Linked DNA regions of Allochromatium vinosum DSM 180. The protein of the gene in region 2 interacts with the protein of the main gene of each other region in a pairwise test. Links are inferred from orthologs where the notes say so. Each region holds a gene or a part of one and is shown on either strand. Other genes may lie near its edges.

The links.
Region 1: the proteins of ALVIN_RS01470 (region 2) and ALVIN_RS13535 interact in binary tests that used the Escherichia coli proteins (3 or more experiments, as listed by UniProt). The link is inferred for Allochromatium vinosum DSM 180 from one-to-one orthologs.

What each region holds. Positions count from the first base shown.
Region 1 is NC_013851.1:3,067,375-3,070,328, reverse strand. The notes cover bases 24-2,906. They hold ALVIN_RS13535 (ATP-binding cassette domain-containing protein), read right to left. Parts: upstream 2,476-2,906; coding sequence 571-2,475; downstream 24-570. Other genes in these bases: ALVIN_RS13530 (YMGG-like glycine zipper-containing protein), read right to left, coding at 2,665-2,906; ALVIN_RS13540 (DUF2939 domain-containing protein), read right to left, coding at 24-578. Also shown: more of ALVIN_RS13540, read right to left, coding at 9-23; more of ALVIN_RS13530, read right to left, coding at 2,907-2,954. UniProt on the Escherichia coli protein: Genetic data indicate it may be involved in ribosome assembly or function.
Region 2 is NC_013851.1:349,035-352,565, forward strand. Bases 65-3,524 are described here. They hold ALVIN_RS01470 (2-oxoglutarate dehydrogenase E1 component), read right to left. Parts: upstream 3,139-3,524; coding sequence 265-3,138; downstream 65-264. Other genes in these bases: odhB (2-oxoglutarate dehydrogenase complex dihydrolipoyllysine-residue succinyltransferase), read right to left, coding at 65-268; ALVIN_RS01475 (hypothetical protein), read left to right, coding at 3,367-3,524. Also shown: more of odhB, read right to left, coding at 1-64; more of ALVIN_RS01475, read left to right, coding at 3,525-3,531. UniProt on the Escherichia coli protein: E1 component of the 2-oxoglutarate dehydrogenase (OGDH) complex which catalyzes the decarboxylation of 2-oxoglutarate, the first step in the conversion of 2-oxoglutarate to succinyl-CoA and CO(2).

The DNA.
Region 1 (2,954 bases), 2.7 Mb from region 2 along the record:
GGGTGTTTTCAGTCGTGGATCAGGGTGACTCGCCAGGCAAGCCCTTCGAGTTGGAGTCTCAGGTTGAGCGGCGGCGCCAGGGGCGCGCGCTCGATCCGAACCCGCAGGTCGTCCGGGGCGCTGAAGAAGATCTCCGAGATCGACGCCCAGAGTCCCGGCCCCTGGAGCGTTGGGATCAGCAGGAACTGTTCGCGCACCCAATCGAGCGTCACCAGCCGCTGGAGCACGTCGACGCCATGCTGACGGAGCCCGGCCTCCAGCCAGTCGATGAAGGCGTCCGAGACCGCCGTGATGAGGCTGTCCTGATCCTTGTCGAGCCGGCGGGCGATCTCGTCGCGCACCGCATCCAGATCCACCAGGGCGGCGACCGTGGCCTGATCGCCGGCCAGGACCGCGTGCTCCAGGCGCCAGAGCGTGCCATAGGGCCAGACGCCATAGCACAGCGTCAAGACCAGGAGCAGGATCGCGGCATTCGTGAGCCTGTGGCGCGTGCCTAGCCAGAACCGCTCCAGCCAGGGCCAGTGCGGTCGATTCCAGTGCAGGGCGAAGGTCCGCCGGCGCGCTCCAGTTTCAGGCATCGTCGGTCTGGAATTGCTCGATGGCCTCGCACACCTCCAGCCAGGCCGTTTCGGTGGCGTCCAGGTCGGCCTGGAGCTGGCGTTGCTCGGCCAGGAGCGTCAGCAGGCGATCCTTGGCCGCCGGTTCGTAGAGTTCGGGTGCGGTCAGTTCCTGTTCCAGCGCGGCGCGGCGCTCGCCCAGCTCGCCGAGTCGTCGCTCCAGCGTCTTCTCGCGCGTGCGCAGGGGTTGCAGCGCCTTGCGCGCCTCGGCGGCCTGACGGCGCTGCTGCTTGCGTTCACCGCCGCGTTCGCTCGGGCCTGCTGTCGACCCCTTCTGCTCGTCCTGGAACTGACGCCCGGCGAGCCAGGCCGGGTAGTCGTCGAGATCACCGTCGAACGGACGCACCGCACCGCCGTCGACCAGCCACAGATCATCGCTGGTGACGCGCAACAGATGGCGATCGTGCGAGACCAGCACCAGTGCCCCATCGAATTCCTGGAGCGCCTCGGCCAGCGCCTGACGCATCTCCAGATCCAGATGGTTGGTCGGCTCGTCCAAGAGCAGCAGATTGGGCCGCTGGCGGATGATGAGGGCGAGCACCAAACGGGCCTTCTCGCCGCCCGAGAGCGGCGCGACCGGCTCCAGGGCGCGATCGCCGGCGAAGCCGAAGCCGCCGAGATAGTCGCGCAATGCCTGTTCGGTCGCCTGCGGGTCGAGACGGCGCAGATGGGCGAGCGGGCTGTCGTCGGGACGCAGTTGATCGAGCTGATGCTGGGCGAAATAGCCGATCCGCAGATCCTGGGCGCGCTCGCAGCGTCCGGACTGAAGCGGCAGGGTGCCGGCCAGCAGCTTGATGAGCGTCGACTTGCCGGCGCCGTTGCGTCCGAGCAGGCCGATGCGGTCGCCGGGGTCGAGACTGAATCCGACTCCATCGAGAATCGGCCGTTCGCCATAGCCGGCCACGGCCTCATCGAGCCGCAGCAACGGGCGCGGCAGGTTCTCGGCCGGCTCGAAGCCGAAGCGGAAAGGCGAGTCGATATGGGCCGGGGCGATCAGCTCCAGGCGTTCCAGGGCTTTCAGACGGCTCTGGGCCTGACGCGCCTTGGTCGCCTTGGCGCGGAAGCGCTCGACGAAGCTGTGCATGTGGGCGATCTCGCGCTGCTGGCGCACATAGGCCGCCTGCTGCTGGGCCAGACGCTCGGCGCGCTGGCGCTCGAAGGCCGAGTAGTTGCCCGTGTAGAGCGTCAGACGCTGGTGTTCCAGATGCAGGGTGTGGCCGACCACCGCATCGAGGAAATCGCGGTCGTGCGAGATCAGGAGCAGGGTGCCGGGATAGGCTTTGAGCCAGCCTTCGAGCCAGATGACGGCGTCGAGATCCAGATGGTTGGTCGGCTCGTCGAGGAGCAGCAGATCGGAGCGGCACATGAGGGTGCGGGCCAGAGCCAGACGCATCCGCCAGCCGCCCGAATAGCTGTTGACCGGACGCCGTTCGTCGCCGGGCGCAAAGCCCAGACCGTGCAGCAGCCGCGCGGCCCGGCTCTCGGCCTCATAGGCGCCGATCGACTCCAGCCGTCCGTGCAGCTCGGCCTGACGCAGACCCTCGCCGGCCGCTTCGGCCTCGGCCAGCTCGGACTGGAGCCGGCGCAGTTCGCGATCGCCGTCGAGCGCGAACTCGATCGCCGGGCGGTCGGTGTCCGGGGTGTGCTGGGCGACATGGGCGATCTCCCAGCCGGCCGGGATCACGACCTCGCCCGTGTCGGCGTGCAGCTCATCGCGCAGCAGGGCGAACAGGCTCGACTTGCCGCAGCCGTTGGCCCCGACCAGACCGACCCTCCAGCCCGGATAGATGGTGAGTGTGGATGCTTCGAGCAGCCGATTGGGGCCGCGACGGAAACTCAGGTCTTTCAGTTGCAGCATGAACCGCGTTATCTCCGCGCTGGAATGTTGCTTGCCTGAGCGGATTAGACACGATCGAAAGAATTGAGAACAATCCTTTGTCGAGAAAGCCGAGCGGAGGCCGGCAGGCGCCGCGCGGTTCCGGTCGGGCGACGATCTCCGGATCGTTCGGCCGGCCGGTCATCCGCGCATCCTGTGCCGGACTCAGGTTCAGTCGCGGTATTGGCGTTGATAGGGTTGCTGATACTGTCGTTGTTGTTGCTGGTAGTAGTAGTTCTGTTCTTCCTGCTTTTTCTGCTGATCATAGAGATAGCCGCCCAGCGCGCCGGCGCCGGCTCCGATCAGCGCGCCCTTGCCGGCATCTCCACTCAGCGAGCCGATCGCGGCTCCACCCACCGCGCCCATGGCGGCGCCAGTGCCGGTTCGGTTTGCTGTCGTCGTTTGGCAGCCCATCAAAAACAGACTCAGGGTGATCGGTATGGTCAAGGTGATGATTTTCA
Region 2 (3,531 bases):
CCGGCTTGGGGGCGGGCGCGACGCTCACCGCCCCCTCGCTGATCAGCGCCAGGACGTCATCGGTATGGACCATGGCGCCCTCTGCGGCCAGGATCTCGCTGAGCACGCCGGTACGCGGCGCCGGCACCTCCAGCACCACCTTGTCGGTCTCCAGCTCGACCAGATTCTCGCCCTCCCTGACCGCCTCGCCCGGCCGTTTGCTCCAGGTCAACACCCGTGCATCGGCGACGGATTCAGGTAGGGCGGGTACGCGGACTTCGAGACTCATTGCGGCGGGATCCTTTTGTTCATGGTCGGGTTGTACTGGCCGTTCAGGGCCTCGTCGATCAGACGCTCATGCTGTTCGACATGGGCGGCGCGATGACCGACGGCCGGAGCGGCGGAAGCGGGGCGGCCGACATAATAAGGCCGCTTGCCCTCCTGGATGAGGTTGTGGAAGCGATGCTTGATCTGGTCCCAGGCGCCCTGGTTCTGCGGCTCTTCCTGACACCAGACGATCTCCTCGACGTGCGCATAGGGTTCGAGCGCGCTCGCAAAGGCGTCCTTGGGGAAGGGATAGAGCTGTTCGATACGCAGCAGCGCGACATTGGTCTGACCGCGCGCGCGCCGGGCCTCCAGCAGATCGTAATAGACCTTGCCGCTACAGAAGACGACGCGTTCGACCTCGGCCGGATCGATGGGATCGGTCTCGGGGATGAGCACCTGGTACTGGCCGTGGGTCAGCTCGTCGAGCGAGGAGACGGCGAGCCGATGGCGCAGCAGACTCTTGGGCGTCATCACGATCAGCGGCGTGCGATAGGGCCGCACCATCTGGCGACGCAGCAGATGGAACATCTGCGCCGGCGTGGTCGGCACGCAGACCTGGATGTTGTGCCCGGCACAGAGTTGCAGGAAGCGCTCGGGACGCGCCGACGAGTGCTCGGCGCCCTGGCCCTCCATGCCGTGCGGCAGCAGCATCACCAGACCGCAGTACAGACCCCACTTGGTTCCGGCCGAACTGATGAACTGGTCGATGACCACCTGCGCGCCGTTGGCGAAGTCGCCGAACTGCGCCTCCCAGAGCGTGAGCGCATGCGGTTCGGCGGTGGCGAAGCCGTATTCGTAACCGAGCACCGCCTCTTCCGACAGGATCGAGTCGATGGCGATGAAAGCGCCCTGATGCGGCCCCAGATGCTGGAGCGGAGTGTAGGACTCGCCCGTCACCTGATCATGGATCTTGGCATGACGATGGACGAAGGTGCCGCGTCCGACATCCTGACCCGACAGCCGCACCGGGATGCCGGCATCGAGCAGTGACGCATAGGCCAGATTCTCGGCATAGCCCCAGTTGAGCAGCTGATCGCCCAAGGCCATCTTGCGCCGCTCCTCCCAGAGTTTCTCGACGCGCGGATGCAGCTCGAAGCCCTCGGGCAGCCGCAGCATGGCCTCGCTGAGCGTGCGCAACGTCTCCAGCGGCACGCCGGTGTCGATGTCCTGGTTCCAGTGCTTGCCGCGACAAAAACTCCAGTCGACCCGCGCGATGTTGTCCAGACCGCAGAGCACCGGACGCGCGATGAGCACGCCTTGTTCGATGGAGTCGCGATAGGACGTGACCATCGCCTGCTCTTCGTCGTGCGTGAGCAGCCCCTGGGCGATCAGCCGCTCGGCATAGACCGCGCGCGGCGTCGGATGCTGGCGGATCTTCCGGTACATCATCGGCTGCGTGACCGCCGGCTCATCGGCCTCGTTGTGCCCGAGCCGGCGATAGCAGATCAGATCGACGATGACGTCCTTGTGGAACTGGTTGCGGAAGTCGAGCGCCAGCCGGGTGACGAAGATCACCGCCTCGGGATCGTCGCCGTTCACATGGAACACAGGCGCCTGCACCATCTTGGCGACATCCGTGCAATAGGGCGTGGAACGCGCGTCGAGCGGATGGCTGGTGGTGAAACCGATCTGGTTGTTGATGACGATGTGCACCGTGCCGCCGGTGCCGTAGCTGCGCGTCTGCGACAGTTGCAGCGTCTCCATCACCACGCCCTGACCGGCGAAGGCGGCATCGCCGTGGATGAGCACCGGCAGCACCTGATCGCCGGTCCGATCGCCCCGGCGGCGCTGGCGCGCACGCACCGAGCCTTCGATCACCGGGTTGATGATCTCCAGATGCGAGGGATTGAAACCGAGCACCAGATGCACCAGCCCGCCGGGCGTCTCCACATCGGTCGCAAAGCCCATGTGATACTTGACGTCGCCGACCATCTGGCGCCAGTCCATCTGGACCCGGCCCTCGAACTCGTCGAAGATGTCGGCCGGCGGCTTGCCGAAGATGTTGGTGAGCACGTTGAGCCGGCCACGATGAGCCATGCCGATCACGATCTCCTGCATCCCCTGGCGTCCGGCGCGCTGGATCAGCTCGTCGAGCATTGGGATGAGCGCATCGCCCCCTTCGAGCGAGAAGCGCTTTTGGCCCACATAGCGCTGATGCAGATATTTTTCGATGCCCTCGGCGGCGGTCAGGAGCGTCAGCAGCCAGCGCCGCCCCGCAGCGTCCAGCTCGGGTTTGGCGCGATAGCCTTCCAGACGCTTCTGGATCCAGCGCTTCTCCTGCGTGCTGGTGATGTGCATGTACTCCGAACCGACCGTGCCGCAGTAGGTCTCCTGGACCATGCTGACGATCTCGCGCAGCGGCAGGCGATCCGGGGCATAGAGCGAGCCGGTGTTGAAGACCTGGTCCATGTCCTCCGGACCCAGATTGTGATAATCCAGGTCCAGGTCGGCGATGCGCGGCGCCTCACGCAGCCGGATCGGATCGATGTCGGCGACCTGATGGCCGCGGTAGCGATAGCCGTTGATGAGACTGAGCACGGCCGCCTGCTTCTCGGCGGCGGCCGGGTCCAGACAGTCGGCCGTGCGGCTGGAGGCGTGTGCGCGCGGCTCCTGGGCGAGACGCCGGAAGTTGTCGCGGATCGGGCCATGAGGCGTTTCAGCGGTGGCCGGCTCGTTGGCCGCCTCCTGGCGCAAGCCGTCGAAGCGCGCGCGCCAGGCGACATCGATGCTCTCCGGGTCGACCAGATAGCGCTCGTAGAGATCCTCGATGAAGGCCGCATTGCCGCCATAGAGCGCGCTGGAGCCTCGGAACAGGTCTAGGAGTGTGCTCATGCTTGAGTGCTCGATCGTCTTTGGTGGTATCTGTCGTTTTTATTGGGGATGGTTCGGACGACATCGGCGGATGCGGCCCGACGCGCGAGTTTTATAGCATACTCGACAGTGTACCCGACACGTCGTCACGGGTAGCTTGCGGTCAATGGAAGCAATTGAAACGATCGTTTCGTTAAATAGTCGGGCCGAACCGACAGTGATCGTGCAACAGACGAATCCGAAACAGCCATGCCAAACGATCTGGATTCCGCCGAACGTCTTGCGATCCCTGATTTCATGGAGGATCGTCAGAGCGATGCACTGGAGCGTCGTGAGGCACGCATCCGGCTGGCCAAGCTTGAGGCCGACATCGCCTATTTCCAGGCACGCCTCGAACTGATCGGCGAACCCAAC